4 regions of the Nocardia sp. NPDC051756 genome follow, and region 2 is predicted to be linked to each of the others. Evidence: riboswitches for the same ligand, from Rfam matches in the RefSeq annotation. Region 2 holds a riboswitch; each other region holds the start of a gene.
What was found. Region 2 has a riboswitch for cobalamin ahead of AB0M22_RS42410 (iron ABC transporter permease). Riboswitches for the same ligand answer to the same signal wherever they lie in the genome.

Region 1 (7,232 bases), on a different contig from region 2:
TGCTTCTGCCCGATCTGGATCAGCCGATCACCATCGACCGCGAAGATGTTCTCCGTCTCGGCGCCTTGCAGAACAAGGAACGAACACCACACCAGATGATCGTGGATCTCGGTGATCTGACCGGGCCGCCACACCACCGCGGATATCGAGAAGGCGGACTCGGTGTGCAGCGTGTGCCGGGTGTATCCGTCGGCGGATCCTGCGCGTTCCGCCGCGGTGAGTAGTTCGGCGGTCGGGCGCAGCGCGGTGAGGACCTCCGCCACCCGCTCGGCGGTGCGGTGTGGATCGGATTCAGCCTTGGTGCACAAGCGAATTCGCTCGATCAGATCTGCGAGGCCCGGTCTGGTCAGCTGGGCGTCGGTCACGATGGTCATGGCTCTCTCCCTTCCAGGGTGCCTCCCATCGTCACTCGCGCCTCACATGACGTCTAATGCCAAAATCCCCACGCACACATAAGTACTCTTGATATGTGCTGAACCTGACCCAGCTCACGGTGTTAGCCGCTGTCGCACAACACGGTTCGGTCACCGAAGCCGCGAAACAGCTGCATTACACCCAGCCCGCAGTGAGCCACCACCTGGCGCGCCTGGAAGCCGCCACCGGCGCGAAGCTGATCCAGCGGGTCGGCCGCGGCATCCGGCTCACCCCGGAAGGCGAACTGCTGGCCGTCCGCGCCGCGGAGATCGTCGGCCGGGTCGACGCCGCCGCAACCGAACTCGCCGCGCAGGTCGGACTACGGGCAGGCCGAGTGCGCATGGCCGGATTCCAGTCCATCCTCAGCACCATCGTGCCCAAGGCGGCGGCCGCGCTGGCCCGCGCCCACCCCGGCATCGAACTCGGCCTCGTCGACGAACATCCGGTCGAAGCACTGCGCCTGCTGCGCGCGGGCCGCATCGACGTCGCGTTGATCTTCCGTTACGCCGACACCCCGCGCGAGGACGACGGCCTCCGGCTGATCCATCTCCTCGACGACCCGATCTACCTGGTCAGCGACGAGCCGGGCCAGACCATCGCCGACCACCGCGACTCGACCTGGATCGGCGGCTGCGCTCGCTGCCAGGACGAACTGGTCACCGTGTGCCTGCGGGCGGGCTTCACCCCGCGCATCTCGTTGATCAGCGACGACATGGTGGTCACGCAGGCGCTGGTCGCCGCGCGCATGGGCGTGGCCACCCTGCCTGGCCTCGCCCTGCGCGCCCACCGCATGCCCGGCATCCACACCACCGAACTCCCGGAGGACCCCCGCCAGATCTTCGCGGTCACCTACGGCGATCCCCCCGATCCACCGGCCACCACCGCGTTGATCCGCGCGATCCAGGCCTGTCTCTGATGCTCAGGGTTTGCGCAGAATCCCGCCGTATTCGTAGACCTTGCTGCGGTGTTCGGTGGCGCCGACGTAGCGCAGCAACGGCTCCGGCACCGGCTCCAATGGCGGCTGGTCCGGATCGGGCCGCCACTCGACCAGATTGACCAGACCGGGTTCGACCGGTTCCAAACCATCGAACAGCGCATCGACCTCCGTAGGCGTCCGGCTCTGCCATGGAATCCCGGAACCGTCGATCTTCGCCGCGAAGGCGGAGCCGACTTCGGCGTCATCGCTGACGACCTGGGAGAAGGCGAGATAGCTACCCGGCGCGGCGACGGTATCGATGATGTGCCGCAACACATGTCGCGCGCCCTGACCGACTTTGTCGGTGTCTTTGAGGTGATGGCCGACCGACAGGTACAGCACCGCGATCGGCTCGCTGAAGTCGAGCAGGCGCTCCACGTCGGGATCGGCGAGGATCGTTTCGGGCTTGCGCATGTCGGCGGTGACGACAGTGGTCCGTGCGCGCGATTCGGCCAGCAATGCGCGGCCGTGCGCCAGCACAATGGGGTCGACGTCGACATAGGCGACGCGCGCGTCCGGGTTGAACCGCTGAGCTACCTGATGGACGTTGTTGTCGGTCGGCAACCCGCAGCCCATGTCGAGAAACTGGCTGATGCCCGCTTCCTCCACCAGGTAACGGACTGCGCGATAAAGGAATTGGCGGTTCTGTCGCGCGATGTCGACGCATTCCGGAAACCGGCCGAGCATATAGAGCAGGATATTCTGGTCGGCGGGGTAGATATCCTTCCCGCCCAGCATCCAGCCGTACGCGCGCGCCGAACTGGGCCGGTCGAAGGACATCCCCGGTTTACTCCGCCTATCACCAGAGCCCATTGTGACGTCCTCTCACCCAGCGATATGCGGTCGAACTTCGGCCTCGGTGTGGTCGGCCGCCGCATGCGCTGTTCACGAATATAGCTCTACTCAGGTGATTTGGACGCAGAGTGCGAACTTCCGGCCCGGCGCGTGGCGGGCCGTATCGTCACGTACTGCTAGGTTCTTTTCCGCAGGGAACACCGGTGCGAATCCGGGGCTGTCCCGCAACTGTGACCGAGTAGCGAACCTTCATCTCATGGCCACGACCTTCCTGGGTTGGAAGGCCGAAGGCGAGCGTTGATCCGGGAGCCAGGATACCTGCGCCCTTTTCAGGATCGAGTTTCACGAGGATGAGAATGCGCGTGCACACCCGCCGCCGGCCCAGCGCCGTGCGGCTACCCGACCATGCTCCCGGGCGACCTCGCCGTTCCCGGCTCGGCGTTGTGCTGGCGGGACTGCTCGCAGTCGCCATGGTCTTCACCGCTTGCGCGTCGAGCGACGACGGAGCGGCCTCGGCCCGCGCCTTGCGGGCGTCCGGCGACGGCACCTTGACGATCTACAACTCCTACAAGATCGCCGGGCTCGACCCGATCGGCACCGGCACGAACTGGCTGTTCGACTGGGGCGTCGCGGAGAATCTGCTCCAGATCACCGAGAACGGTGAGGTCGCACCGTGGCTGGCCGAATCGGTCACCCGCGACGGAGACACCCGCTGGATCGCGACATTGCGCAAAGGCGTCACCTTCCAGAACGGCAAGCCGGTCGACGCCGCCGCCGTGGCCGCGGCGCTGACCAGGCAGATCGCCCGGTCCGCGGCGGCCAGGGTGTATCTCGACCCGGCGACGAAGGTGACCGCCGACGGCGAACGGGTCGTGCTCACCACGCCGACCCCGAACGCGATGGTTCCCGCCGCGCTCGCGGCGCGGGACAACTCGTTGCAGATCTACGACGTCGCCGCGATGGACGCGGCCGGCGGCGACTCGGCGAAGATCGTCGGCGCGGGCGCGTACTCCGGCCCGTACGCGATCACCGCCTGGACGCCGGACAACCTCGTGCTCGCGCCGTACCAGAATCATTGGGAGGGAACGCCGCCGTTGAAGGGCGTCACCGTGCGCGTCGTGCCGGACGAGCAGGCCCGGCTGGCGGGTGTGCGCAGCGGCGAGGCCGATATGGCGTTCTACCCGTCCACCTCGGCCAAGCTGGTCTTGCAGGGTGAGCGGGACATGCACGTGCTGTCCTCGGCATCGGCGTTGCAGTCGCTGCTGGTCGAAATGAACCTCAAGGCGGGCATCTTCACCGATACCGCGGTACGCAAGGCGTTCACCGCGGCGATCGATTACCAGGGCATCGCCGCCGATGTCGGCAACGGTCAGTTCGCCGCGGCAGCCGGCCTGTACCCGCCCTCGATGTCGTTCGCGGTGGACAGTCAGGTGCACGACCTGGACCAGGCGAAGCGACTGCTCGACGCGGCAGGCTGGGCGCCGGGCGATGACGGCGTCCGGGCCAAGGACGGCCGGAAACTGGTGGTGCGGTTCGTGACCCAGGCCCAGGGCCCGGAGACCAACGACGTCGCGATCGCGATGAAGGACCAGGTCGCGCGCGCCGGTTTCGACCTGCGCATCGACAACGCCGAGGACTCCGCCGCGGTGAAGAAGGATCCGAACGCGTGGGAATCGTCGGTGGCGCTGAGTGGTTCGCTGTCCGGCACCGCCGATCCGATCCAGCCGTACCTGGTGCGCTGGACCACCGGCGGTTCGTCGAACGCGCAGGGCGTGGCGAACCCGGAGATCGACGCGATCGGCGCCCAGCTGCGCGGCGAGTTCGACACCGCGCGCCGCGACGCCCTGCTCGAGCGGGCGCAGCAGATCCTGGTGCGGGATCAGGCCTATGTGGTGGCGGGGACGTTCAAGTACTTCACCGTCGTCACCGGCCCGAAGTGGGCCGATTATCGGGTATCGAGCGTGCGCAGGCACCTCACCAGCCAGACCGGCCGATAACCCGGGCCGATGCGAATTCTCGTCCTGGCCCGTCGCCGGGTCGTCGAGGCGCTGCTCACGCTGCTCGGCGCCAGCGTGCTGATCTGGGCCTTGATGCCGCTGGCGCCGGGTGATCCGGCGCGGATGATCCTTGTCGCACAAGGGGTTCCGGAGCCACCGCCCGAACAGATCCGCGCGCTCGAGCAGACCCTGCACCTGGACCGACCGGTGCTCGCGCAATACGCGCACTGGTTCTGGGGTGTGCTGCGCGGTGATTTCGGATTGTCGTTCGCATCGGGGCGGCCGGTGTCGGGCGAGTTCGCCGACCGGCTACCGGCGACGCTGACCTTGGCATCGGCCGCGCTGGCGCTCGCGCTGGCGTTCTCGGTCGCGCTCGGGGTGATCGCGGCGCAGTATCCGCGGCGCTGGCCCGATCACGGGACCCGTTGGCTGGCCTTGATATTCGCGTCGGTGCCGGGATTCGTGGTGGCGCTGTTGCTGATTCAGGTGTTCGTTGTCGGGTTCGGTTTCGGGAAGGCCGCGTTGGACGGTACTTGGCGGCAGGTGTGGCTGCCCGCGGTCTGTCTGGCGGTCGGGCTGTCCGATACCTGGTCGCGACTGCTGCGCGCGAATCTGCTGGCGTTCCTGGATTCGCCGACCGCCGAGGTGTTGAACGCCCGCGGCGCCGGGCGGTGGCGGATCCTGTGGCGGCACGGGCTGCCCAATAGTGCGGTGCCGTCGCTGCACGCTCTCGCCGTGGCCACCGCGGTGCTCATCGGCGGGGCGACGGTCGTCGAGACGGTGTTCACCTGGCCGGGGCTCGGTTCTTATGTGGTGGAGTCGGTGAAGACGCGGGATCTTCCGGCGATCCAGGCGTTCACCGTGTTCGCGACGGCGAGTTATGTGGTCACCAGTCTGGTCGCCGATCTGTTGTCCGCGGTGATCGATCGCAGAATCGCGGTGGACGCATGATCGCCCGTCTCCCCGGATCTGTGCGCGGCGGGGCATGGCTGCTCGGTGTGTTGCTGGTGCTGGTGGTGGTCGGCCCGATGGTGGCTCAGTATCCGCCGAACGAGCCGCACTACGCGGACAAGCTGATCGCGCCGAATGCCGAATACTGGTTCGGTACAGATCAATACGGCCGGGATCAGTTCTCCCGGGTGATGCACGGGCTGCGGTTGTCGCTGCTGTCGGCGTTCCTCGTCCTGGCGGGGTCGGCGACGATCAGTCTGCTCGTCGGGTTGGGTGCCGGGCTCTACGGTGGCCGGCTCGACCGGGCTGTTTCCCGGGTGATCGATGTCGTGCTGGCCATTCCGGGACTGGTACTGGCGCTGGCCGTGGTCGGCCTGCTCGGTCCCGGATACCTGAATCTTCTGCTGGCCCTGGTGATTGCGAGCTGGGCGGCGGACGCGAGGGTCGCCCGGGCGCTGACCTTGGCCGCGCGCACCCGACCGTATGTGGTCGCCGCGCGGGTGGCCGGGGTGAGCAGGCCCGCCATCGGGGTGCGGCACCTGCTGCCCGCGGTCCTCGGGCCGTTCCTGATCGTGGCCACGCTGCGGCTCGGGGGCATCGTGGTCGCCCTGGCCGGGTTGTCGTTTCTCGGGCTCGGCGTGCAGATGCCCGAGGCGGAACTGGGCGCGATCATGGGTGATGCGCGCCGATTCCTCACGGCCGCACCGTGGTTGCTGATCGCTCCGTCGGTGGCGATTCTGGCGATGGCCGCGGCGGCGAACCTGCTCGCCGAGGGGTTGCGGGACCGCGGCGACAACGGGTGGCAGCGATGAGCGCGCCGATCGCGGAGATCCGCGGGCTCACCGTCGCCTACGCCGGGTCGGCTCCGGTGCTGCGCGATGTGTCGCTCACGGTGCGGCGTGGTGAGACGGTGGCGGTGGTCGGGCCGAGCGGGAGCGGGAAGACCACCATCATCCGCGCGCTGCTCGGCACCCTCGATGACGCGGCGCGGGTCGACGGCACGGTGCTCATCGACGGTGTCGCGTTGTCCGGGAAGGACTTTCGCGCGCTGCGGGGGACGGTGCTCGGCTACGTCAGCCAGGACCCGTTTGCCGCAATGGATCCGCTGATGTCGGTGCGCACCAACATCTCTCAGGCGTGGCGGATCGCGCGGCGGCCGGTGCCCGATGGTCGGATCGTCGCCGATCTCGCGGCGGTCGACCTGGCCGATCCGGTGACGCGTATCCGGCAGCGTCCGTTCATGTGGTCCGGCGGCATGTTGCAGCGTGGTTCGGTGACGACCGCGCGGGCGCTCGATCCGGCGTTGGTGCTGGCCGACGAGCCGACCTCGGCGCTGGATGACGCCAATGCGCACCGTGTCATGGCCGCGCTGACCGCCGGCGGCTCGGCGCTGCTGATCGTCAGCCACGACCGGCGACTGGTCGAAAAATACGCCGACCGGGTGTATTCGGTCGAGGACGGCACTGTTGTCGAATCGAATGCGGCGAGTCCGGTTGTCGCGCTGCATGTTCCGGCGCGCAAGCGAGTTCCTGCCGCAGAACCGATCCTGCGCGCGCATGGTGTCACCAAGCGGTATCCGTCCGGAGGCGGCTTGGCGGCAACCGATCTGGACGTTCGCCCCGGCGAGATCGTCGGACTCGCCGGTCCGTCCGGGGCGGGGAAGAGCACGCTGCTGCGGATGCTCGCCGGAGTCGAGAAGCCCAGCGGCGGCCGTCTGGTCTGGGATGGCGAGGAGGGGACGCCGCCGCCGGGACAGGTCGGGGTGGTGTTCCAGAACGCTGTCGACAGTCTCGATCCGCGTCGGCCGATCTATCGCAGCATCACCGAGCCGTTGCAGCCGCGCTTGCGTATTCGTCTGCGCCGGCGTGACGCGCTGGATGTCACCCGGACTGCCTTGGCGCGAGTGGGTTTGGGCGATATCGATCCCGGGCGATACCCGCGTGAATTGTCCGGCGGTCAGGCGCAGCGGGTGGCGCTCGCCCGGGCGTTGGTCGGCGATGTGCGGCTGCTGCTGGCGGACGAGCCGACCGCCGCACTCGACGCGGACGCGTCCGCGCGGATCGTCGAGATACTGCGCGAACTCGCCGACGACGGCATGG
Region 2 (7,232 bases):
CCGGAAAGCTGCCTGGGCCAAGCCTTTTCCCGCCCGGCCAGACCGACCTCGGCGAGCGCGGCACGACCACGCTCGGCGGCACCGCTCCCGCTCAGTCCGAGGATCACATTGTCGAGCACCCGAATCCACGGCAGCAGACGCGAATCCTGGAACACCACGGCATGTTCGGCGGGCACGGTCAGTTCACCCGAGCCCGGCACGTCGTAGTCCAGTTCCGCCAGCGCCCGCAGCAACGTGCTCTTGCCCGAGCCGCTACGGCCGAGCAGGGCAACGAATTCCCCGCGGGCGATGTCGAGATCTATGTCCTGCAACACGACTCGCTCGCCGAACCCGCGACGCAACTCACGCGTCCGGACGACGTTCAGTCCCCCAATGTCTGTCGCCATGACAGCGCCTTCCTTTCCACCGCGCGCACGGCGAGATCACCGAAAAGTCCGAGCAGGCCGTAGATCACGAGCCCGACCACGATCACGTCGATCTGCCCGTAGGTGCGGGCCTGGGTCATCAGGTAGCCGATGCCGCTGGTGGCATTGACCTGTTCCACCACGACCAGGGCCAGCCAGGCGATGGTGACCGCGAGGCGAAGTCCGGTGAAGAAACCGGGCAGCGAGCCGGGCAACGCGATCCGGCGGATGAAGCCCCAGCGCGAAAGTCCCACCGTCTGCGCGAGTTCCACGTATCTGGAGTCGACGCTGCGCAGGTAGGCGTGGGTGTTCAGATAGATCGGGATCGCCACGCTCGTCGTGATGACGAGCAGCTTCATCTCCTCACCGATGCCGAACCACACGATGAACAGCGGGATCAGCGCGAGCGTCGGAATCGCGCGCTTGATCTGAATCGGCCCGTCCACCAACGCTTCACCGATCCGGCTCAGTCCCGCGACGAGCGCGAGCACCAGGCCGGCGAGCACGCCGATGGCCAGGCCGATGCCGGCCCGCTGCACCGAGGTGAGCAGGTTCGATTGCAGCCTGCCGTCGGAAATCAGGTCACCGGCGGTCGAGGCGACCGTCCACGGCGCGGGCAACGTCTCCGGATCCACTGTGCCGGAGGCGGATCCGATCACCCAGGCCAGGATCAGCAGCGTCGGCCCGATGGCCGCGCCGAACGGAATCGGCCGTCCCGGTCCCAGTCGCGGCCGGGCGGGCCTGCGCTTGGCCAGCGTCGGTGCGGTGCGGTGTCCGAGCCGGTACCATACCCCGGCATCCACGGTCGCCATCAGCGTTCCTTCGGTGCGAACGCGGCACCGCTCTGGGTGACCGCCTCGGTGATCGCGGCGTCGAAGCGCAGGTCGAAGCCCTTGGCCGCCTGCACCTTCTTCGGCAGCTCACCGGCCTTGTCGATGGCGTCGATGGTGGCCTGCTGGCGGGCGACGAGCTGCTGATCCAGGTGCGGGAAGGTGAACTGGCCGAGCGAGTCGACGATGCGCTTCGCGTCCTCGGGGCTGACCTTCTGGTTGTCCACGTAGTACTTACGCGCCCACTCGTCCTGGTGCGTGTTGACCCACTGGTTGGCGCGGACGAACGCGGCGGCCAGCGCGCGGGTCGCGGCCGCCTTGGCCGGATCCTGCGTCACCGCGCGCCGCGCATACAGGTAGCCGAGGCCGCCGTAGATGCCTTCGGTCTGCGAGTCCGGGATCAGCGAGGCGCCCGGAGTGCGCAGCAGCCGGGTGACATTCGGCTCGATCAGCGGGGCGACGTCGACCTGCGCGGTGCGCACGGCGTCGAGGAACTCGGCCAGCTGCAACCGGATCAGTTGCACGTCACTCGGCTTCAGCCCGGCCTTGTCCAGCGCGCGCAGCACCGCCGCCTGCTGGGCGGTGCCCTCGGCGTAGGCGATCTTCTTGCCCTTCAGATCCGCCAGCGTGCTCACCGATTTACCCGGCGCGACAGCGAGTTTCAGTGCGGCCGGGCTGGTCTGATAGGCCGCGACGATCGGCACGTCCTGCCCGGCGATCAGCGCGTGGATCGGCGGAACGTCGCCCACCCACGCGACGTCGGCGGCTTCGGCGCGGAAGGCCTCCAGAATGGCCGGGCCGCCGACGAAATTGGCGAACTCGGCCTTGAACGGCAGCTTGTCCAGCTCGCCGGAGATCCGCAGCACCTGCTGTAGGCGCTCGGACTGGTCGGCGAGGACCAATGTAGTTCCAGCTGGAACTTCAACGGGCAGTGGCGTGTCCGCGGCGACGGGACCGACCGGCTTGTCGTTGCTGGTGCAGCCGGTGAGTCCGAGGGTCGCAACGGTTGCCACGGCGAGCAATGCGGCGGTGGTGCGGCCTTGGCGGCCGAACAGGAACGTGCGTGGTCGGTACATAGACGGATTCAAACAAGACAAAACCGGCCCGAACACCGTTTGTCTCAGCCTGGTTCGAACTGCTCACCGCGGCGCCCCGATGCGTATCAGCGCGGCGCGGCCGCGACGGCCGTCTCCCGCACCTGCGCCTGATAGCGCTGGATGAACGGCAGGATCTGCTGATCGATGAACGTGTTGTACTCATTCGGTCGCTGCATCGGGTTGGCGTGCCCGGTGTTTCGCGCGAGCACCACCGACAGCGTGCCATCCACGCCGCCGGATTCCTCGATCAGCACCCGATGCGAGTACTCGACATCGACCACCCGGTCCCGGTCCGCATCCCGCGGCCGGATGAAAACGATTGCGGGGCGCGGCTTTCCGTCCGCAGGCGCGGCCAGCGCGTGCAGATCGTTCGTCGCGCCGCCGGCCACGATCGCGGTGAATTGCGCCTCGATCAGGCCGTTGCTGGCCGCGTTGCGGGAGAAGATCTTCTCCCGCAATACCTCGCGCAGCACCTCGCCGAGCTCGGCGAAGCGGATGCCGGGCGGTATGCCACCGCCGCCGTCGGACAGGAAACGATCCCGGCGCGCATAGGTTTCCACCGCGAGCCGCAGCAGCCTGCTCTCGCGCGCACCGGGCAGCCAGCGCATCCAGCGCACCATGTCCTCGCCCGCGCCGCGGCTCTCCGGGCGGACCGCGTTCAGGTCGACCGGCGTGCAGTCCAGGATCACGCCGACCAGGCGGCGGTCGCTGTCGAGGTGGATGTGTTTCGCGACCTCCAGCGCGATCACCCCGCCCATGCTGTGCCCGACCAGCACGACGTTCTTCAGCCCGGACAGCTCGGCGGCGCGCACGATCAGGTCGGCGATCACCTTGGTGTCGATACCTTCGTTGTCGTACCGGATCGCCCAGACCACGCCCATCCCGCGCAGCGAGGGCAGCGCGGCGGCGGTCGAGCTGGCGTCCAGTCCGCCGAGGCCGACCATGTCCACCACCACGGTGTCCCAGTTCTTGGGATCGGCCGGGGCGGCGACGGGCAGGATCGCGGGATCGGTGCGCGCCAGGCGCGCCTGCTCCGGCTCGACATCGAAGGTCAGGTACTGGGCGAAAACGACGAGTACGGCAGCGAGCAATACGACCACCCGCAGCACTGCCGACCTGGTCCGGCGCAACGTCTTCCACTCGTGCCACAGGCTGGTGTCCCGTAGCCGGGCTTTGCGTCGCGCGTCGTCCCAGTCCGTGACAGTGGACGGGTGCCGGTCATCGAACGGCGACATCTATCCCACCGTACGTAAGGGTGTGGATGGTCGCCATTCCACGCGCAACCCTGACGGCGGGGTTAACCCGACCGACCGGTAGAGTTCCTCCGTCATCCCTGGCGGGTGCGAGAATCCGGTGCAATCCCGGAACGGTCGCGCCACTGTGATCGCCCTCACCGGCGAGAGTCAGACCTCCCCTGCCAGGACAACTCTGGAGAGGCCGCGACTTGCCTGTGGAGCACTACCGATGAGCGAGCGCAGCGAGCGAATCATGTGCCAGCGCGCCTCGGCGCATGCCGGAACCGAGCGCCAGCGAGGTGGAGGCATGAGCCGTGTGCGCACGGCCGTCGTCTTCCCCTTGCTCGGGGTATTGCTGATCTGCGCGATGGTTCTCGCGACCGGGTTCGGGGCGGAGACGCTGCCGGTTTCTTCGGTGCTGGAGGTGCTGCGGCATCGGGTCAGCGGCCAAGCGCCTACCGATTTCGGGCTCGACACCATCGTTTGGCAGTTGCGGGTGCCGCGGACGGTCCTGGCGGCGATCGTCGGGGCGGGGTTGGCGTTGGCCGGGGCGGCGATGCAGACGTTGGTGCGGAATCCGCTCGCTGATCCTTATCTGCTCGGGGTGTCGTCCGGGGCCGGTGTGGGTGCGGCTGCGGTCATCACCTCGGGGTTGTTCGCCGGTGCCGGGGTGTGGGCGTTGTCCGGCGGGGCGTTGGCCGGGGCGTTCGTCGCGGCAGGGTTGGTGTTCCTGATCGCGGTCGCACAGGGTGGATTGACGCCATTGAGGTTGGTGCTCACCGGGACGGTGCTCGGATCCGCGTTCTCCGCGTTGAGCAGCTATCTCATCTTCCGCCGTCCCGATCCGGCCGCGGCACAGTCGGTGCTGTTCTGGTTGCTCGGCAGTCTCGCGGGGGCGGACTGGACGCGAATCGCGTTGCCGCTCAGCGTGGTCGTGGTGGCCGGGATCGCGCTGCTCATGGCGAGTGGGTGGCTCGATGCGCTGACCGTCGGCGCGGATACCGCTGCGTCCCTCGGGGTTCCGGTCAAGGAACTGCGCATCGGACTGTTCCTGCTGCTTGCGGTGTTGGTCGGGGTGCTGGTCGCGGTGTCCGGCGGCATCGGGTTCGTCGGCCTGGTCGTCCCGCACGCCGCCCGCCTGCTGGTCGGGCCGCGCCACCGCGCGCTGTTGCCCGCCTGCGCGCTCTGCGGAGCGCTGTTCCTCGTGGTCGCCGACGCTGCTACTCGAATTCTGGTCCGTCCCACGGAAATCCCCGTCGGTGTGCTGACCGGACTGATCGGCGCGCCCGCCTTCTTGATTCTGATGGGTCGTCGGCGCTACCGGTTCGGTGAATCATGAACCGTCGAGCAGAGAGCAATGGCCACCTCGCCACGGATGGCGATGCCGTCGAGACGCGAAGTGACGCTGGAACATTAGAGGTAAACGGACTCGCCTGCGCTGCCGGTCGGCGGACCGTGGTCACCGATGTGACCCTCGCGATCCAGGCCGGCGAAACGATCGGCATCGTCGGACCGAACGGCACCGGGAAAACCACACTGCTGCACACGCTTGCCGGAGTGCGGCGACCCGTGCGCGGCGAAGTGCTCGCGGACGGCCAAGTCCTGCACCAGATGTCGGCACGCCGCCGAGCGCGCACCGTCGCCATGGTGGCGCAAGACGAACGCCCACCCGCCGACCTACGCGCGGGCGAGGTCGTCGCACTCGGCCGCACGCCATACCTACCCCCATGGGGCGCCGGCTCCCCGCACGAACAACAGGTCGTCCGAGAAGCCTTGGCCACCGTCGATCTGACCGGCTTCGCCGACCGCCCGGTCCACCGCCTCTCCGGCGGCGAACGCCAACGCGTCCTCCTCGCCCGCGCCCTCGTCCAGAACACCCCGATCCTGCTGCTGGACGAGCCCACCAACCACCTGGACATCACCCATCGCCTCGAACTGCTCGCCCTGGCCCGCACGCTGAACCGCACCGTCGTCATGGCACTGCACGACCTGGCCTTGGCCGACCGCTACTGCGACCGAATCCTGGTGCTGCACAACGGCACCGCCCACCCCCTCACCCCACCCGCCACCGCACTCGCCCCCGAGGTAGTCGACGAAGTCTTCGGCGTCCGCGCCCTCCGCGTCCCACATCCGGAAACCGGAGCCCCGCATCTTTTGATCACTCCCCGCGAGCCGGCGCCATGACGGCCGGGCTGCTACCTGAACTGCTGATTACCTCGAAAGGCGAATGAATGAAGCACACTGTGCGAGTACTGGTGGCGATTGCGCTAGCCGCGGCCGTGGCTGGGTGTAGTGCGGAGAAGGCGAACGCTGGGGATCTCACTGTTCGAAATTGTGATGTGGACGTGCGGTTTCCGACGCCGGCCAAGCGATTGTTCGTCAATGACGGGAACATGATCTCGATGGCGCTGGCGCTCGGGGCGCAGGATCAGGTTGTCGCGGTTTCCAGTGTGCAGCGGGATGCGGATACGTTGCGCAGGCATTATGGGCCCGTGGTCGATCAGTTGAAATCTGTTGCGCCGGAATATCCTTCGCGGGAGACCGTGTTGGCGCAGGGGCCGGATGTGATGGTCGCGGGATGGAACTATGGGTATGACGAGGCGAAGAATCTGACTCCGGATTCGTTGAGCAAGGCGGGGATCGCGGCCTACACGCTCACCGAGAGCTGCCGTCAGCACAATGGGGAACGCCCGCGCGGGATTGTCGAACCGTGGACCGCGCTGCGCGACGACCTGACCAACCTCGGCGCCATCACCGGCCGGGCCGACCGCGCCACCGAGGTCACCGCCGACCTGGATCGGCGGCTCGCGGCACTGTCCGGTGCACCGCAGGCCGAGCGCAAGCCGACCATCTTCCTGTTCGACAGCGCCACCGACTCGCTGATGTCCAGCGGCAGTTTCGGTGCGCCGCAGGCGATCCTGGATGCCGCGGGCGGGCGTAACGCGCTCAGCGACGTCCCCGACACCTGGACCCGGGTCTCCTGGGAGCGCCTCGCCGCCGCCGACCCCGACGCCATCATGTTCGTCGACTACCCGCCGCAAACCTTCGCCCAGAAGGTCGACGCGCTGCGCGCCAAGCCGGGCATCAACCAACTCCGCGCCGTCACCGAGGGCCGCTTCCTCAACCTCCCCTACGCGATGTGGACCAGCGGCCCGCTCAACATCGACGCCAGCGAGCAGATACGCAAGCAACTCGAACGCTGGAACCTGGTCCCCACCTCCACAATCCAGCCTCGCGCCGACGACACCATCCGCTGACCGGCCCGCCGCGCGGGCTCATGCCGGTGAGTTCGCGCGAGGGCAGGGAGCGCGACGCCGTTGACTCGTCGCACTCTGTCTGGCAGCACTCAGGTGAATGGTGACCAGGTCGGGGTGAACCAGGTGGGTGCGGCGGCGGTGAAGCGGTCGCGGTCCCAGGTTCCGGTACCGGCGGGGATGGAGCCGACGAGGTCGACTCCGGTGACGCGCGGCAGATCGACGCGGTTGCATTCGGCGGCGAGGTCGGGTTCGGCCGGCCAGGAGCCGATTACCAGGCCGGCGCACCGTACGCGGGCCGATTGCAGTGCGCGGGTGGTCAGTTCGGTGTGGTTCAGGGTGCCGAGGCCGGCGGCGGTCACCAAAAGTACGGGGGCGTCGAGTTTTTGGGCGAGGTCGAGCAGCGTGAAGT
Region 3 (7,232 bases), on a different contig from region 2:
GCGCTCGGGCTCGCCGTGCACCAGCACGTCCAGGCCCAGCTTCTCTTGCAGCGCAATCACATCGGCGACCTCGGCGCGCATCCGGCGGACGTACTCCGCCTCGTCGATCTCGCCCTTGGTGAACGCGGCCCTGGCCAGCCGGATGGCCGAGGTCTGCGGGTAGGAGCCGATGGTGGTGGTCGGCAGCGTCGGCAGCTGGAGCCGTTCCTGCTGCAACACCCGGCGCTCGTCGGCGGGGGCGCGCCGGATCGCGTCCGGGCCGAGCGCCGCCAGCTTGTCCCGCACCTGCGCGTCGTTCAGTCGCGGGTCGCTGTGCCGGGTCGCCAATGCCGCACGGGTGTCGGCCAATTCGGCGCCGATCGCCTCGGTGCCCGCGGCCAGCGCGGTGGCCAGCAGCCGGACCTCGGCCACCTTCTCGGTGCCGAACGCCAGCCACGAGCGCAGCCGCTCGTCCAGCTTGGTCTCCGCGGCCAGCGTGTACGGCACGTGCAGCAGCGAGCAAGAGGTCGAAACCGCCACCGACGCAGCCGAACCCAGCAGCGTGCCCAGGGTGGACAGCACGGCGTCGAGGTCGGCGCGCCAGACGTTGCGCCCGTCGACCACGCCCGCCACCAGCAGCTTGCTCGCCAGCGCTGGCACCCCGGCCACATCGGAAACGGTGGTGCCGGAGGTGAAGTCGAGCGCGATGCCCTCGATGTCGGTGCCCGCCAACGCGGTCAGCGCGGCATCGGTGTGGCCGAAGTAGGTCGCCACCACGATCGCCGGCCGCTCGGACGCCGCGGACAGCTCCGTGTAAGTGCTTCGCACCAGGGCGAGTTCGTCGTCGGTGAGGTCGGTGACCAGCACCGGCTCATCGATCTGCACCCAGCCGACGCCGGCCTCGGCCAGCTGCCCGAGCAGGTCGCGGTAGAGCGGAACCAGCTCGGCGAGCCGGTCCAGCGGCGCGCCGCCGGTGGCCTTGGCCAGCTCGAGGAAGGTGATCGGGCCGACCACCACCGGGCGAGCGGGCGCGCCGAGCGCCAGCGCCTCGCGCACCTCGTCGAGCAGTTTCTCCGGGTTCAGCGCGAACACGGTGTCCTGGTCGATTTCCGGGACCAGGTAGTGGTAGTTGGTGTCGAACCACTTGGTCATCTCCAGCGGTTCGACCGTCTCGTTGCCGCGCGCGGCGGCGAAATACCGGTCCAGCGGATCGGCGATCCCGGCCACCCGCGGCGGCAGCGCGCCGAGCAGCAGGGCGGTGTCGAGCACCTGGTCGTAGTACGAGAAGGTGCCGACCGGGATCGAATCCAGGCCTGCGGCAAGTAATTCGGTGATCTGGGCGTGGCGCAGGTCGCGCGCGACAGTATGGAGCTGCTCGGCGTCGATCTTGCCTGCCCAGTAGGCCTCGGTGGCCCGCTTGAGCTCACGCCGCGGTCCGACCCTAGGTAGCCCGAGAACCGTTGCGGTGAACGGTGTCTGATTTACAACAGTCACGTTGTCTCTCCAGTGCTGGTGTCGTGGGCCGTCGCCATACGGGCCACGCGGCTACCGGAGACAGGTCAGGAGATTCCGACAACAGAGCCCCGACGCATCACGTACTGGTAGAACCGCGCGCCCAGATCCACGAGGCGGTGGCCGTCGGATACGGCGTACCCGACACGGCTGGCAGGTCTTCGGACTCACAGGCACCGGCCTCTCGGCCGACCTACTGGCCGTCGCTTCCCGGGCCTTGCACCCAGTGCGTGTGACGGCGGTCGTTCCTGCTTACCGCTGCGGGACAGTCCCGGATTCCCACCGGGTTCCCTCTCGCCCGACCGCCCTTTCGGGGCGGCCGAACTCGGCTCCGCGACACGACGACGGGGCTCCATCTCGTACGCGCGCGGTGAACCAGCTGCACCCACCAGCATAGGGGGCGCGACGGGTGCGTGGTGGGGCCGGGCGGAGAAGTCGGCGAAGGCCGATCGGCTCGGCGCCGCTGTTTGGTCATCTGTCCAAGTCTGTGAGGAAGCCCACGGAAGTTCGGTGTGGCCCGAATTTCCTATTTATGTCTAAGGTTGTCTTCCTCGGGGGAGGGCTCCGGCGTGGGGATCGATAGCAGGAGTGCTTGTGGTAACTGAACGGTCGGTATCGATCGTCATTCCAACGTACATCGGGACGGCCGAGGGCCGTGACCTCCTGGATGTGCAACTCGACGCCTTGACACGTCAAGATTATCGGGGTGAATTCGACGTTTTAATAGCCGACAACGGCTCACCTGTCGATGTGCAGGCTCATATTGAAAGCCACGCGGCGAGGGATCGGCTGGGACTCCGATATGTTGACGCGTCAGGTACCTCGGGTGCCGCGTTTGCACGAAATGTCGGAGCCGGGCAGGCAACCGGTGAGACGTTGCTGTTCTGTGATCACGACGACCGCGCGCACCCGAATTGGATCAGCCGCATGGTCGGATTCCTGGACGAGGGCTACGACCTCACTTGTTCTGCGATCGAGGGCGATTCGCTCAACGCGGAGCACCCGCGGCACGTCGCCAACATCCCGGCGCCTGACCAATTCCAGCCACCTGGCGTTTATGCGCCTGTGATCGTCGGGACGAGCATGGCGTGCCGTGCCGAGGTCTATCGTAAGCTCGGCGGACAAGATGTCAGCTACGCTGCAAACGAGGATCTGGAATTCGGCTGGCGCGCGCATCGTGAGGGGTACCGGCTCGGCTATCTCGCCGAGGCGCTCGTCGCCTATCGGTATCGCCAGGGCTTCCGGCCCGGCTATCGGCAAGGCCGTAGCAGAGGAATCGGTCTGGCGCGGCTGCATGCCGAATTTCCGAAGAATGGTTTACCCGAGATTCATCTGCCGGAAGTTATGTTACGGATGATTCGGCTTCCTTTTACCCGCGGATTAGTTCCGGAGGAACGCGGATTGATGATCGGCCTCGCGGTCGGTCAGTTCCGCGGCGGGCTCCGGTATCGCACGATGCACTGGATCTGAGGATGTGACGGCCCGATGAACGGATCTTCGCAACGCTGCTAGACCGCGTTGTGAAGATGCTTGCGAAGGGGCCTTCCGTGTCTGTGAGGGCGGTGGGTCCGGGTACCTTAGGCCAATGTTCACGAAAGTCTTGGTAGCCAACCGCGGCGAGATCGCCATCAGGGCCTTTCGCGCGGCCTACGAACTCGGCGTGGGGACGGTCGCCGTCTTCCCGTACGAGGACCGCAACTCGGTCCATCGGACGAAGGCCGCCGAGTCCTACCAGATCGGCGAGGAGGGGCACCCGGTCCGGGCGTACCTGTCGATCGACGCGATCATCGACGCGGCCAAGTCCGCGGGCGCCGACGCCGTCTACCCGGGATACGGCTTCCTGTCCGAGAATCCGGATCTGGCGGCTGCCTGCGCCCGCGAGGGCATCACCTTCATCGGTCCGTCCGCCGAGGTGCTCGAGCTCGCGGGCAACAAGGCGCGCGCGATCGCGGCGGCCAAGGCGGCCGGGCTGCCGGTGCTGCGCTCCAGCGCGCCGTCCGCCGACGTGGACGAGTTGCTCGCCGCGTCGCACGAGCTGGACTATCCGATCTTCGTCAAGGCGGTGGCCGGCGGTGGCGGGCGCGGCATGCGCCGGGTCGCCGACGCCGAGCACCTGCGCGAGTCCATCGAGGCCGCGTCGCGCGAGGCCGAGTCGGCGTTCGGCGATCCGACCGTCTTCCTCGAGCAGGCCGTGGTGAACCCGCGCCACATCGAGGTGCAGATCCTGGCCGATCAGCACGGCAACGTGATGCACCTGTTCGAGCGCGACTGCTCGGTGCAGCGCAGGCACCAGAAGGTGATCGAGCTCGCGCCCGCGCCGAACCTGGATCCCGAACTGCGCGAACGCATCTGCGCCGACGCCGTGGCCTTCGCCAAGGAGATCGGTTACAGCTGCGCGGGCACCGTCGAGTTCCTGCTCGACGAGCGCGGCAACCACGTCTTCATCGAGATGAACCCGCGCATCCAGGTCGAGCACACGGTGACCGAGGAGATCACCGACGTCGATCTGGTGCAGTCGCAGCTGCGCATCGCGGCGGGGGAGACCCTCGAACAGCTCGGCCTCAGCCAGGACACGGTCAGCATCCGCGGCGCCGCGATGCAGTGCCGGATCACCACCGAGGACCCGAACAACGGCTTCCGCCCCGACACCGGCCGGATCACCGCCTACCGCACGCCCGGCGGCGCGGGCATCCGCCTGGACGGCGGGGCCAACCTCGGCGCGGAGATCGGCGCCTACTTCGATTCGATGCTGGTGAAGCTCACCTGCCGCGGGCGCGACTTTCCCGCCGCGGTCTCGCGGGCCCAGCGCGCGCTGGCGGAGTTCCGAATTCGCGGTGTCACCACCAACATTCCGTTCCTGCTAGCGGTGCTCGACGATCCGGACTTCCGGGCCGGGCGGGTCACCACGTCGTTCATCGACGAGCGGCCGGAGCTGCTCAACCAGCGCGGTTCGGCGGACCGCGGGACCAAGATCCTCACGTATCTGGCCGATGTCACGGTGAACAAGCCGCATGGGGAGCGGCCGACGACGGTGTATCCGCATGACAAGCTGCCGGCGATCGATCTGTCGGTGGCTCCGCCGCACGGTTCGCGGCAGCGGTTGTTGCAGCTCGGGCCCGAGGGTTTCGCGCAGGCGTTGCGGGCGCAGAAGGCGGTGGGGGTCACGGACACGACGTTCCGTGACGCGCATCAGTCGTTGTTGGCGACTCGGGTGCGGACCAATGGCCTGCTCGGTGTTGCCGGACACGTCGCGCGGATGACGCCGGAGTTGTTGTCGATCGAGGCGTGGGGTGGCGCGACTTACGATGTGGCGCTGCGGTTCCTGTACGAGGACCCGTGGGAGCGGTTGGCGGCGTTGCGCGAAGCGGTGCCGAACATCTGTTTGCAGATGCTGCTGCGTGGCCGGAACACGGTGGGCTACACGCCGTATCCGGAGCAGGTGACGCGGGCGTTCGTGTCCGAGGCGACCGCTACCGGGATCGATATCTTCCGAATCTTCGACGCGCTCAACAACGTTGATCAGATGCGGCCGGCGATCGATGCGGTACGCGAAACCGGTACCGCCATCGCCGAAGTCGCGATGAGCTACACCGGGGACCTGGCCAACCCGGACGAAACCCTTTACACCCTGGACTATTACCTCAAGCTCGCCGAGCAGATGGTCGATGCCGGTGCGCACATCCTCGCCATCAAGGACATGGCCGGACTCCTGCGTGCCCCCGCGGCCGCCAAACTGGTGACCGCACTGCGCAGCAACTTCGACCTGCCCGTGCATGTCCACACTCACGACACCCCGGGCGGGCAGCTCGCGACCTACCTTGCCGCGTGGCAGGCCGGTGCGGACGCGGTCGATGGTGCGAGTGCGGCGATGGCCGGAACAACCAGTCAGCCAGCGCTTTCCGCGATCGTCGCCGCGGCAGCGCACAGCGACTACGACACCGGATTGAACTTGCAGAACGTGTGCGATCTGGAACCGTATTGGGAAACCCTGCGCAAGGTGTACAAGCCCTTCGAGTCCGGGTTGCCCGCACCGACCGGACGCGTCTACACCCACGAAATCCCCGGCGGGCAGCTGTCGAACCTGCGCCAGCAAGCCATCGCCCTCGGCCTGGGTGACCGGTTCGAGGAAGTCGAAGCCAAATACGCTGCCGCGGACCGTCTTCTGGGTCGTTTGATCAAGGTCACCCCGTCCTCGAAGGTCGTCGGTGACCTCGCCCTCGCCCTGGTCGGTACCGGTGTCGAGATCGAAGACTTCGCCGCCGACCCCGGCCGCTACGACATCCCGGATTCGGTGATCGGTTTCCTGCGTGGGGAACTCGGCACCCCCGCCGGTGGCTGGCCTGAACCGTTCCGCAGTCGCGCCCTGGCCGGACGCGGTGCGGCCAAGCCCGAAACTCCGCTCACCGCAGCCGATGAGGCCGGTCTTGCGGGTACGTCGGACGAGCGTCGCGCGACGCTGAACCGTCTGCTGTTCCCCGCTCCCACCGCCGAATTCAACGCCCACCGCGAAAAGTACGGCGACACCATGGGCCTGTCGGCGAACCAGTTCTTCTACGGCCTGCGCCACGGCGAAGAGCACCGCGTCCAACTGGAGAAGGGTGTCACCCTCCTCATCGGCCTCGAAGCCATCTCCGAGCCCGACGAACGCGGCATGCGCACCGTCATGTGCATCCTCAACGGCCAACTCCGCCCGGTCGCCGTCCGCGACCGCTCCATCGCCAGCGAAATTCCGGCCGCGGAGAAGGCGGACAAGGGCAACGCAGGCCACATCGCCGCCCCGTTCGCCGGCGTCGTGACCTTGGCTGTCTCCGAAGGCGATTCGATCGGGGCGGGCGACACCGTCGGCACGATCGAGGCGATGAAGATGGAGGCCGCCATCACCGCGCCGCGGGCGGGCACCGTCGGCCGGGTCGCGATCGGTCAGGTGCAGCAGGTCGAAGGCGGCGACCTGCTGATCGAGCTGGCCGTGCGCGAGTCCGAATGACCCGGATCGTCGCCGGAACGGCAGGCGGGCGGCGGCTACGGGTGCCGCCCGCCGGCACCCGCCCGACCTCCGACCGGGTGCGCGAGGCCGTGTTCAGCGCGCTCGACGCGCGGATCGACTTCGACGGCATCCGGGTGCTCGACCTGTACGCGGGCTCGGGCGCACTCGGTTTGGAGGCGTTGTCCCGCGGCGCCGCCCACGCGCTGCTGGTCGAGGCCGATCGCAAGGCGGCCGAGGTCGTGCGCGGCAACATCGCCGATGTCGGGCTGCCCGGCGCGGAACTGCGCGTGGCGACCGTGGCCAGCGTGCTGGCGCTGGGCGGTGCGGGCGAATTCGACCTGGTCCTGTCCGACCCGCCGTACGCCGTCGAGATCGACGCGGTGCTCGGCGATCTGCGGGCGCTGGCCGACGGCTGGTTGCGGCCCGACGCCCTGGTCGTGGTCGAGCGGGCGCGCCGGTCGCCGGAAATCGAATGGCCGGCGGGTTATTCGGCGATGAAGCCGCGCAAGTACGGCGAAACCCGGATCGAGATGGCGACTTTCGGCTGACCGTGTGGTCTCGAGCACCCTCGGTGCCGCCCGCGCGGTCCCGCAGGATAGCGTCTGACCATGGCAGGAGCATTGTGCCCCGGGTCCTTCGACCCCGTGACCAACGGTCACATCGACGTCTTCGCGCGGGCCGCGGCCCAGTTCGACGAGGTCGTTGTCACCGTCAATATCAACAAGAACAAGCAGGGCATGTTCACCGTCGACGAGCG
Region 4 (7,232 bases), on a different contig from region 2:
GTCGTCCATCGTCACGGTGCGCGGGTCGCGGCTCGCGAACAGTTCGGCGGCCGCGGCGAGCACCTTGGCCCGGTTGCGCGCCGCGTCCGCGCGCTCCGGCGGGGCGGCCGCTTGCCCGCTGAGCAGATCCGTGTGCCTGTTCATGCCGCTGACTGTACCCGAGTTCGGAGATAAGTGGACAACGTGTCCAGTTGTCGATACAGTCGATCCCGTCAGTAAGTGGACGCAATGTCCAGTTCATTCGAGAGGTTCGTCATGACAACGTTGCTGCACCTGGACGCGAGCGCCCGTACCCGTTCGATCAGCCGCGAGGTGAGCGCCGTCTTCGCCGACGCATGGCGCGCGGAGAACCCGGACGGCCGCTACCGCTACCGCGACCTGGCGGCCGAGCCGGTGCCGTTCATCGACGAGGCGTGGACCGAGCTGTGCGACGCGGTGCTCGCGCAGGCCACCACGGATCTGGACCGCCTCGGTGAGCTGGTGCGCACGCCGGAGCAGGCCGCGGCCTGGGCGATCGTCGAACCGCTGCTGGCCGAGGTGCTGGCCGCGGACGTCATCCTGATCGGCACCCCGATGTACAACTACTCGATTCCGGCCGCGCTCAAGGCCTGGCTGGATCAGGTGACGTTCCCGCGAATGTCGCTGGGGCACCGTCGTTTCGTCGTCGTGACCGCGCGCGGCGGCGCGTACGGACCGGGTGCGCCGAAGGCGGCGTTCGACTATCAGGAGCGGTTCCTGCGCGACTTCTTCGCGGGCCATTTCGCCGTCCACGACACGGTTTTCATCAATGCCGAGCTGGCCAACGCCCGGCAGGATCCCGCGCTGGCGCACCTGCGCGACAAGCACGACGAGTCCTACGCGCTCGCCCTCGAAACCGCGCGCGGTCTCGCGAAGGAGTACTGAGATGAACTGGGTCGTCCTCGGCATCGCCGGCTTGGTCGAGATCGTCTGGTCGCAGAGCATCAAACCGACGGAGAACTTCACCCGCCTGTGGCCGACCGTGCTCTGCTTCGTGCTCGGCGTCACCGCGGTGTATCTGCTGTCCAGGGCCATGCAGACGCTGCCGGTCGGTACCGCGTACGCGATCTTCACCGGCATCGGCGCGGTCGGCGCCATCGGCCTCGGCATCGTGTTCAACAAGGATCCGCTCAGCGCGGGGCGGGTGTTCGCGCTGTCGTTGATCATTGGTGGCATCGTGCTGGCCCGGCTCACCAATCCCGAGTGACCCGATGCGGCAACGCTTTTCGTGTGTGGCGGCGGGGTGTCGACCTCGCCCGCCATGCCGCCGACGTTGCTAATACAGCGCTCTAGTCTGACCCCGAGACGTGCGGAGGTCGGCTGGCTAAGCTCGGGCTGCATCCAATACTCAGCGAAAGGACCGTGATGCCTACACGTACCGCGCGTACTGCTTGGACCGGCACTCTGCAGGAGGGGTCGGGACAGGTCGAGCTGGCCAGCTCCGGCGTCGGCAAGTACGACGTGTCGTTCCCGAAGCGTTCGGCCGACGACGCCGACGGCACCACCAGCCCGGAGGAGCTCATCGCGGCGGCGCACTCGTCCTGCTACGCGATGGCGCTCTCCGCGCAGATCGGCAATGCCGGCGGCACCCCGGAGAGCCTGGATGTCAGCGCCGACGTGACCCTCGGCCCGGACCCGGCCGGCGGCTTCCGGATCAGCGGCATCAAGCTGACCGTGCGCGGCAAGGTCTCCGGCATCGACGCCGACGCGTTCGCCGCCGCGGCCGAGGCCGCCAAGGCCGGCTGCCCGGTCAGCAAGGCCCTGGCCGGCGTCGACCACATCCTGCTGGACGCGGCCCTCGCGTAGTTGCTTGGTTCCCCGCACATCCGCTCGGGTGTGCGGGGAGCCATGTGCTTGCGCGAAATGCTCAGGCCCGGCGGAAGAATCGGCGGGCGGCCGGGTGATACATCGCGGGGACGGCGATCAGCACCGCCACCACGTGGATGGTGCGGAACAGGCCGATCACCACGGACTCGACGGTGAGGTGGGCGAACAGGTCGCCGAACTTGTCCGCGGACAGCAGCGCCGCCAGCGGTTCGACGATCAGCGACAGCAGGCCGATCACGCCGATGCCGAAGGTCAGCAGGAGCCGAGCCCAGCGGGCGCCGTGCGTCATCCGGATCGCGACGACGAGTACGACCAGGTAGATCCCCAGTCGCACAGCGAGTCCGGTGACCAGCCCGGCCACGTCGACCTCGTCGCGTTCCAGCAGCAGCGCGGCCTGCTCGATGGCCTCGGCGACGCCGGCGAGCAGCGCGACGACCAGGCCGACGAAGGCGACGAGGACGGCGCGCGGTGGTTGCGTGGGAGCGCCCGTACGCAGCGGTGCGGGCCAAAGAGAAAGGGCAGTGCCGGTCATGACACCGACACTGCCCTTCGTCTCCTGGATGCGGATCAGCCCGCGGTAGCGATCGACTCTCGTACCGGAGTATCACTGCGCGTGGCGAATTCGCTGAGCGCGGCGAAGCCGAGGGCCAGGCAGGCCCACAGCGTCGCGGTCTCACCGAGCGAGGCCGCCCGGAACTGCCACAGCAACGCGGCCGGGAAGTCCGCCTTCACCTCGTTGACGCCGGGCAGCAGGACGTAGCCGACGATGGTGACCAGAACGAACGCGGCCACCCCGCCGATCAGCCGCAGGGTGCTCAGCTGACCGCGCAGCACCTTGTAGACGTACACGCCGATGCCGACGGCCGCCAGGCCGAGCAGCACCGCCGCCAGCCAGAGCAGGGTGCGCTGATTGATCGTCTCCGGATCACCGACCGCGGGTGGATTGGCCGGGTACTTGAAGAACGGCACCGCCACGATCGCGGCCCAGCCACCCAGCCCGAGGGCCAGCGCCAGCTTCGGCCCGGACAGCGTGCTGTAGCGGCGGGCGAAGTTCGCGACCGCGGCGAAGATCGCGCCGAGCGCGAGACCGGCCAGGCCGAGGGCGAGGAACTGTCCCGCCTGCTGCCCGGTGCGGCTCACCAATGGTTCTTCCTCGTCGCCGTGCGAATGTCCGCCGCTCGCCTCCGCTTCCGCGCCGGGCGCATGCGCCGCGGCGGCGGAATTGGCTTCCTCGATGGCGATGGCGGCATTGATCTTCGGTTCCCCGACGAAGAAGCCGACCGACGCGGCCAGCAGACCCGCGATGAGACCGGCCAGCAGACCCCGCAGCAGCAGAGTCTTCAGCGAACCGGTCAGAGGGACAGCAGGGGATGGATTCAATGGCACGGAAGCCCCAGCAGGTGGCGTCCGTCATGCATCAACTCGTGCAGGTACATCCCGCTGCGCGAGATGACGCCCTGATCGAAGCCGACCAGGTACAGCGTGAGCAGTGCGAGTAGAACGACACCGACTGTGACGAGCACAGTGGCCAGAGTTTCGTTTGCCCGGCTCGGCGAATGCGCGATAGCCATGTGTCCTCCTAGGGATGCGCGAGGTCGGACCTTCGTCCCTCCACAGCGCTTTCAGCGTCCCGTCGAATGAGTGCGAAGATGCCGGTGTCTGGCTTTCCGGCACCCAGGGACTCGGTGCATGGAACACAGTGGCGCGACCGCTCCGGAATGTCACCGGATTACCGCATCACCCTCGCGTTATGTCATTCGAACTGTGACACCCGGAGGCACCCGACGTCAACACGACCAGCACGGTCGCGCCCCGGCGTCGGGCGAGTCGCCGGGCAGGTCGGCCCGCCCGGCGATGGTCGAAAGGTCAGCCCGCGGGCTTGGCGGTCACGTCCAGCACGACCTCGAATTCCAGCAGCGACGCACCGGTGGACACCGGCTTCTGCCGCTCGCCCGCGTGCGCCTCGCGCGCCGGGCCGTCCCGCCACGCGGTGAACGACTCTTCCGAATCCCACTGGGTGACAACGAAGTACCGGTTGTCCCCGGCGACCGGCCGGAGCAGCTGGAAACCGAGGAAACCCGGCGAGCCCTCCACCGCGTGCGCCCGGTGGGCGAACCGCTTCTCCAGCTCGGGGCCCGCGCCCTCGGGAACCTCGATCGCGTTGATCTTCACAACAGCCATGCGCTCGACAATACGACCCGCGAGCGACTGCCCGGTATGGGCCGTATCGGGGGTTGTGCGCAGCTGTCGGCCCGGCCCGGCAGAATCAGCGGGGTGTTGCATGACGAAGGCGGAGCGGGCGTACCGATCCTGCTGTTGCACGGACTGATGGGCAGCGCCCGGACCTGGCACGACCAGCTGGACTGGCTGCGCGACTACGGCCACGTCTACACCTTCGACGCGGCCGGGCACGGCAGGCCGGCCCCGGACGAGCTGACCACCGAGGCGTTCGTCGCCGATCTGGCCGCCGCGACCGCGGGCATCACCGAACCGATGGTGGTGATCGGGCATTCGATGGGCGCACTGCACGGCTGGGTGTTCGCCGCGGCGCACCCCGATCGGGTGCGGGCGCTGGTGATCGAGGACATCGCCCCGGATTTCACCGGCCGGACGGCGACGGACTGGGCGGCGATGATCGAGGCGTGGCCGCAGCCGTTTCCGGACGCGAACGCGGTGCTGAAGTTCTTCGGGCCGGTCGCCGGGCGGTACTTCCTGAACTCGTTCGCGCACGGGCCGGACGGATACCGGCTGCACGGGTCGGTCGCGACGTTCCGCGACATCTCCGAGGAGTGGGGGAGTCGCGACTTCTGGCCGCAGTGGCACGCCATCCGGGTGCCCGCGCTGCTGCTCGAGGGCGAGCACACGATCACCCCGCCCGGCCAGATGCGGCAGATGGCCGAGACCCATCCCGATGCCGAGCACGTACTCGTCACGGGCGCAGCGCATCTCGTGCACGACGACCAACCGGACCAATACCGCGCCGCCGTCGAGCACTTCCTCCGTCGTGTCCTCGCCGAGCCGCACGCCTCTTGATTTCAGAAAGCGTGCGGTGTGGTCAGGGCGCGTTGCCGCCCTCGCCGGCCAGGGCGAAGAGGCCGTCCACGGTCTGCTCGATCAGGCCGTCGACCAGTAGCGAGTCCAGCGCGCGGGCTCGCTGGCCGGGGTCGCGGGGCCAGGCGAGGTCGAGACGCACTTGCTCGACCGGGCCCGTCGCGCCACGGAGCACGTCGAGCAGCCTGCCGCGCGCTTGCCGGTCGGTGCCCTCGTACTTCTGTGTGCGACGGACGATTTCGGAGACCGGGCGGCCCGCGGCGACCCATGCGCAGCTCGGCAGCGGGCAGCGCGAGCAGTCCGGCGTGCGCGCCGTGCACACCGTCGCGCCCAGTTCCATCAGCGCGGCCGAGAACACCGCCGCGCGGTCGATCTGTTGCGGCAGCAGCGCTTCGGTCTCCGGCAGATCCCGGGACGACGGATTCCCGGCCTCCGCCCGCCCGTGCACGGCCCGGGCGACCACCCGCCGAACATTGGTGTCCACCACCGGAACTCGTTGCCCGTAGGCGAAGCACGCGACCGCCCGCGCCGTGTACGCCCCGATTCCCGGCAGGCCGAGCAGCACGTCCACGTCGGCAGGCACCTCGTCGCCGTGTTCCGCGGCCAGCACCCGCGCGCATTCGTGCAGCCGCAGCGCCCGCCGCGGATAACCGAGCTTGCCCCACGCGCGCAGCACCTCGGCCTGTGAGGAGGCGGCCATCGCCGAGGGCACCGGCCAGCGCGCCACCCACTCCCGCCAGATCGGCTCGACCCGGACCACCGGGGTCTGCTGCAACATGATCTCGCTCATCAGGATCTGCCACGCGGTGACCTCGCGGCGACGCCACGGCAGGTCGCGCGCGGTCTCCGCGTACCAGTCGAGCAACACGTCGGCATCGATGCTGTTCGGTGCTTTCCTCACGGTTCCTGTCCTACTGCCGCCAGCTGGTATTTGCCGACCCGTAACCAAACGAACTCGCTGGTAACCCAAGCCTTGTGCACAATGGTCGGTATGCCTGATTCAAATCCGGTCAGTGCCTGGAAGTCTTTGCGCGAAGGCAACGACCGTTTCGTCTCCGGTGCGCTGCAGCATCCTAGCCAGGGCGCCTCCGACCGAGCCAAGCTCGTCAGCGGCCAGCATCCGTCCGCCATCCTCTTCGGCTGCGGTGACTCCCGGGTCGCCGCCGAGTTGATCTTCGACCAAGGCCTCGGCGACATGTTCGTGGTGCGCACCGCGGGCCACGTCGTGGACAGCTCGGTACTCGGCTCGATCGAGTACGGCGTGCAGGTGCTGAACGTGCCGCTGATCGTGGTGCTCGGGCACGACAGCTGCGGCGCGGTGAAGGCCACCATCGACGCGCTCGACGGCGGCGAGGTACCGGGAGGCTTCATCCGCAGCGTGGTCGAGCGGGTCACGCCGTCCATTCTGATCGGCCGCCGCGAGGGCCTGTCCACCGTCGACGAGATGGAGGCCAGGCACGTGGTCGAGACGAGCAGGCTGCTCATGCAGCGATCGATGATCATCTCGCAGCGCGTCGCCACCGGCGAATGCGCAATCGCCTGTGTCACATACAAGCTCGCCGAGGGACAGGTGAAGTTGCAGCGTGTCGTCGGCAACATCGGCGAGCTCGCCTGAGTTGTCCTAGTCGGTGTCAGCCCAGCGTGCGGGCCGGAATTGGATCGCCACGATCGCGTAATCCGGACCGACACGCCGGGCGTATGAGTCGTCGCGCCCGGTCGTGCCCTTACCGTTGAGGCGTGCTGGAACCGAATGGACCGCTGCCACCGGAGATCTATTGGCGTCGACGCGCATTGGCGATCGGCGCCCTGGTCGTCGCGCTGGCGTTGGTCATCTGGCTCGTGCTGACGGTGGCGCGCGGTGGCGACAAGCCCGATGACTCGAAGCCGGTCGCGGCCGGCTCGTCGTCCACGACGCCGAGCAAGCCCGCCGACGCCTCGACGACAAAGGCAGCGGGCCCGGCCGAATCCAGCGCCGCGGCCACGCCGAGCGTCGCCTCGACCGCCTCGAACGAACCCGCGGCGGGACCGGGGCAGTGTGCGGATCAGTCGCTGGCGATCAAGATCAGCGTGGACCAGCCGACCTACAAGGTCGGTGAGCAGCCGAACTTCCGCTTCGTCATCACCAACATCTCCAGCTCGGTCTGCCAGCGGGACATGAACCTGGCGCAGATCCAGGCGTCGGTGCTGTCGCTGGACGGGCAGCGCCGGTTCTGGACCAGTTCGGACTGCTCGCCGGTCGACGAGTCGAACCAGCGGAACCTGAAACCCGGTGAGCAGGCGCTGTTCACGGTGCGCTGGTCGGGCACCACCTCGCAGCAGGGCTGCGTCGGCGAGCG

Region 1: it holds a riboswitch for cobalamin, as region 2 does, so the genes downstream of both, AB0M22_RS34645 (ABC transporter substrate-binding protein) here and AB0M22_RS42410 (iron ABC transporter permease) in region 2, are expected to answer to the same signal.
Region 3: it holds a riboswitch for cobalamin, as region 2 does, so the genes downstream of both, metE (5-methyltetrahydropteroyltriglutamate--homocysteine S-methyltransferase) here and AB0M22_RS42410 (iron ABC transporter permease) in region 2, are expected to answer to the same signal.
Region 4: it holds a riboswitch for cobalamin, as region 2 does, so the genes downstream of both, AB0M22_RS41370 (CbtB-domain containing protein) here and AB0M22_RS42410 (iron ABC transporter permease) in region 2, are expected to answer to the same signal.

What each region holds. Positions count from the first base shown of each region.
Region 1 is NZ_JBFAYV010000008.1:431,147-438,378, forward strand. It holds gene AB0M22_RS34630 (cysteine dioxygenase family protein) at 1-374, opposite strand, end outside; gene AB0M22_RS34635 (LysR family transcriptional regulator) at 470-1,330, shown strand; gene AB0M22_RS34640 (SAM-dependent methyltransferase) at 1,334-2,170, opposite strand; cobalamin riboswitch at 2,378-2,505, shown strand; gene AB0M22_RS34645 (ABC transporter substrate-binding protein) at 2,542-4,182, shown strand; gene AB0M22_RS34650 (ABC transporter permease) at 4,192-5,133, shown strand; gene AB0M22_RS34655 (ABC transporter permease) at 5,130-5,945, shown strand; gene AB0M22_RS34660 (ATP-binding cassette domain-containing protein) at 5,942-7,232, shown strand, end outside.
Region 2 is NZ_JBFAYV010000016.1:64,949-72,180, reverse strand. It holds gene AB0M22_RS42430 (ABC transporter ATP-binding protein) at 1-386, opposite strand, end outside; gene AB0M22_RS42425 (ABC transporter permease) at 362-1,216, opposite strand; gene AB0M22_RS42420 (ABC transporter substrate-binding protein) at 1,216-2,310, opposite strand; gene AB0M22_RS42415 (alpha/beta hydrolase) at 2,397-3,566, opposite strand; cobalamin riboswitch at 3,631-3,763, shown strand; gene AB0M22_RS42410 (iron ABC transporter permease) at 3,874-4,905, shown strand; gene AB0M22_RS42405 (ABC transporter ATP-binding protein) at 5,034-5,750, shown strand; gene AB0M22_RS42400 (ABC transporter substrate-binding protein) at 5,912-6,823, shown strand; gene bioD (dethiobiotin synthase) at 6,913-7,232, opposite strand, start outside.
Region 3 is NZ_JBFAYV010000001.1:646,677-653,908, forward strand. It holds gene metE (5-methyltetrahydropteroyltriglutamate--homocysteine S-methyltransferase) at 1-1,473, opposite strand, end outside; cobalamin riboswitch at 1,647-1,786, opposite strand; gene AB0M22_RS03095 (glycosyltransferase family A protein) at 2,086-2,961, shown strand; gene AB0M22_RS03100 (pyruvate carboxylase) at 3,077-6,475, shown strand; gene rsmD (16S rRNA (guanine(966)-N(2))-methyltransferase RsmD) at 6,472-7,023, shown strand; gene coaD (pantetheine-phosphate adenylyltransferase) at 7,084-7,232, shown strand, end outside.
Region 4 is NZ_JBFAYV010000015.1:11,108-18,339, forward strand. It holds gene AB0M22_RS41340 (helix-turn-helix domain-containing protein) at 1-144, opposite strand, end outside; gene AB0M22_RS41345 (NAD(P)H-dependent oxidoreductase) at 256-903, shown strand; gene AB0M22_RS41350 (multidrug efflux SMR transporter) at 905-1,225, shown strand; gene AB0M22_RS41355 (OsmC family peroxiredoxin) at 1,384-1,824, shown strand; gene AB0M22_RS41360 (hypothetical protein) at 1,886-2,377, opposite strand; gene AB0M22_RS41365 (CbtA family protein) at 2,413-3,231, opposite strand; gene AB0M22_RS41370 (CbtB-domain containing protein) at 3,222-3,416, opposite strand; cobalamin riboswitch at 3,478-3,633, opposite strand; gene mhuD (mycobilin-forming heme oxygenase MhuD) at 3,712-4,026, opposite strand; gene AB0M22_RS41380 (alpha/beta hydrolase) at 4,120-4,878, shown strand; gene AB0M22_RS41385 (A/G-specific adenine glycosylase) at 4,901-5,797, opposite strand; gene AB0M22_RS41390 (carbonic anhydrase) at 5,888-6,511, shown strand; gene AB0M22_RS41395 (hypothetical protein) at 6,634-7,232, shown strand, end outside.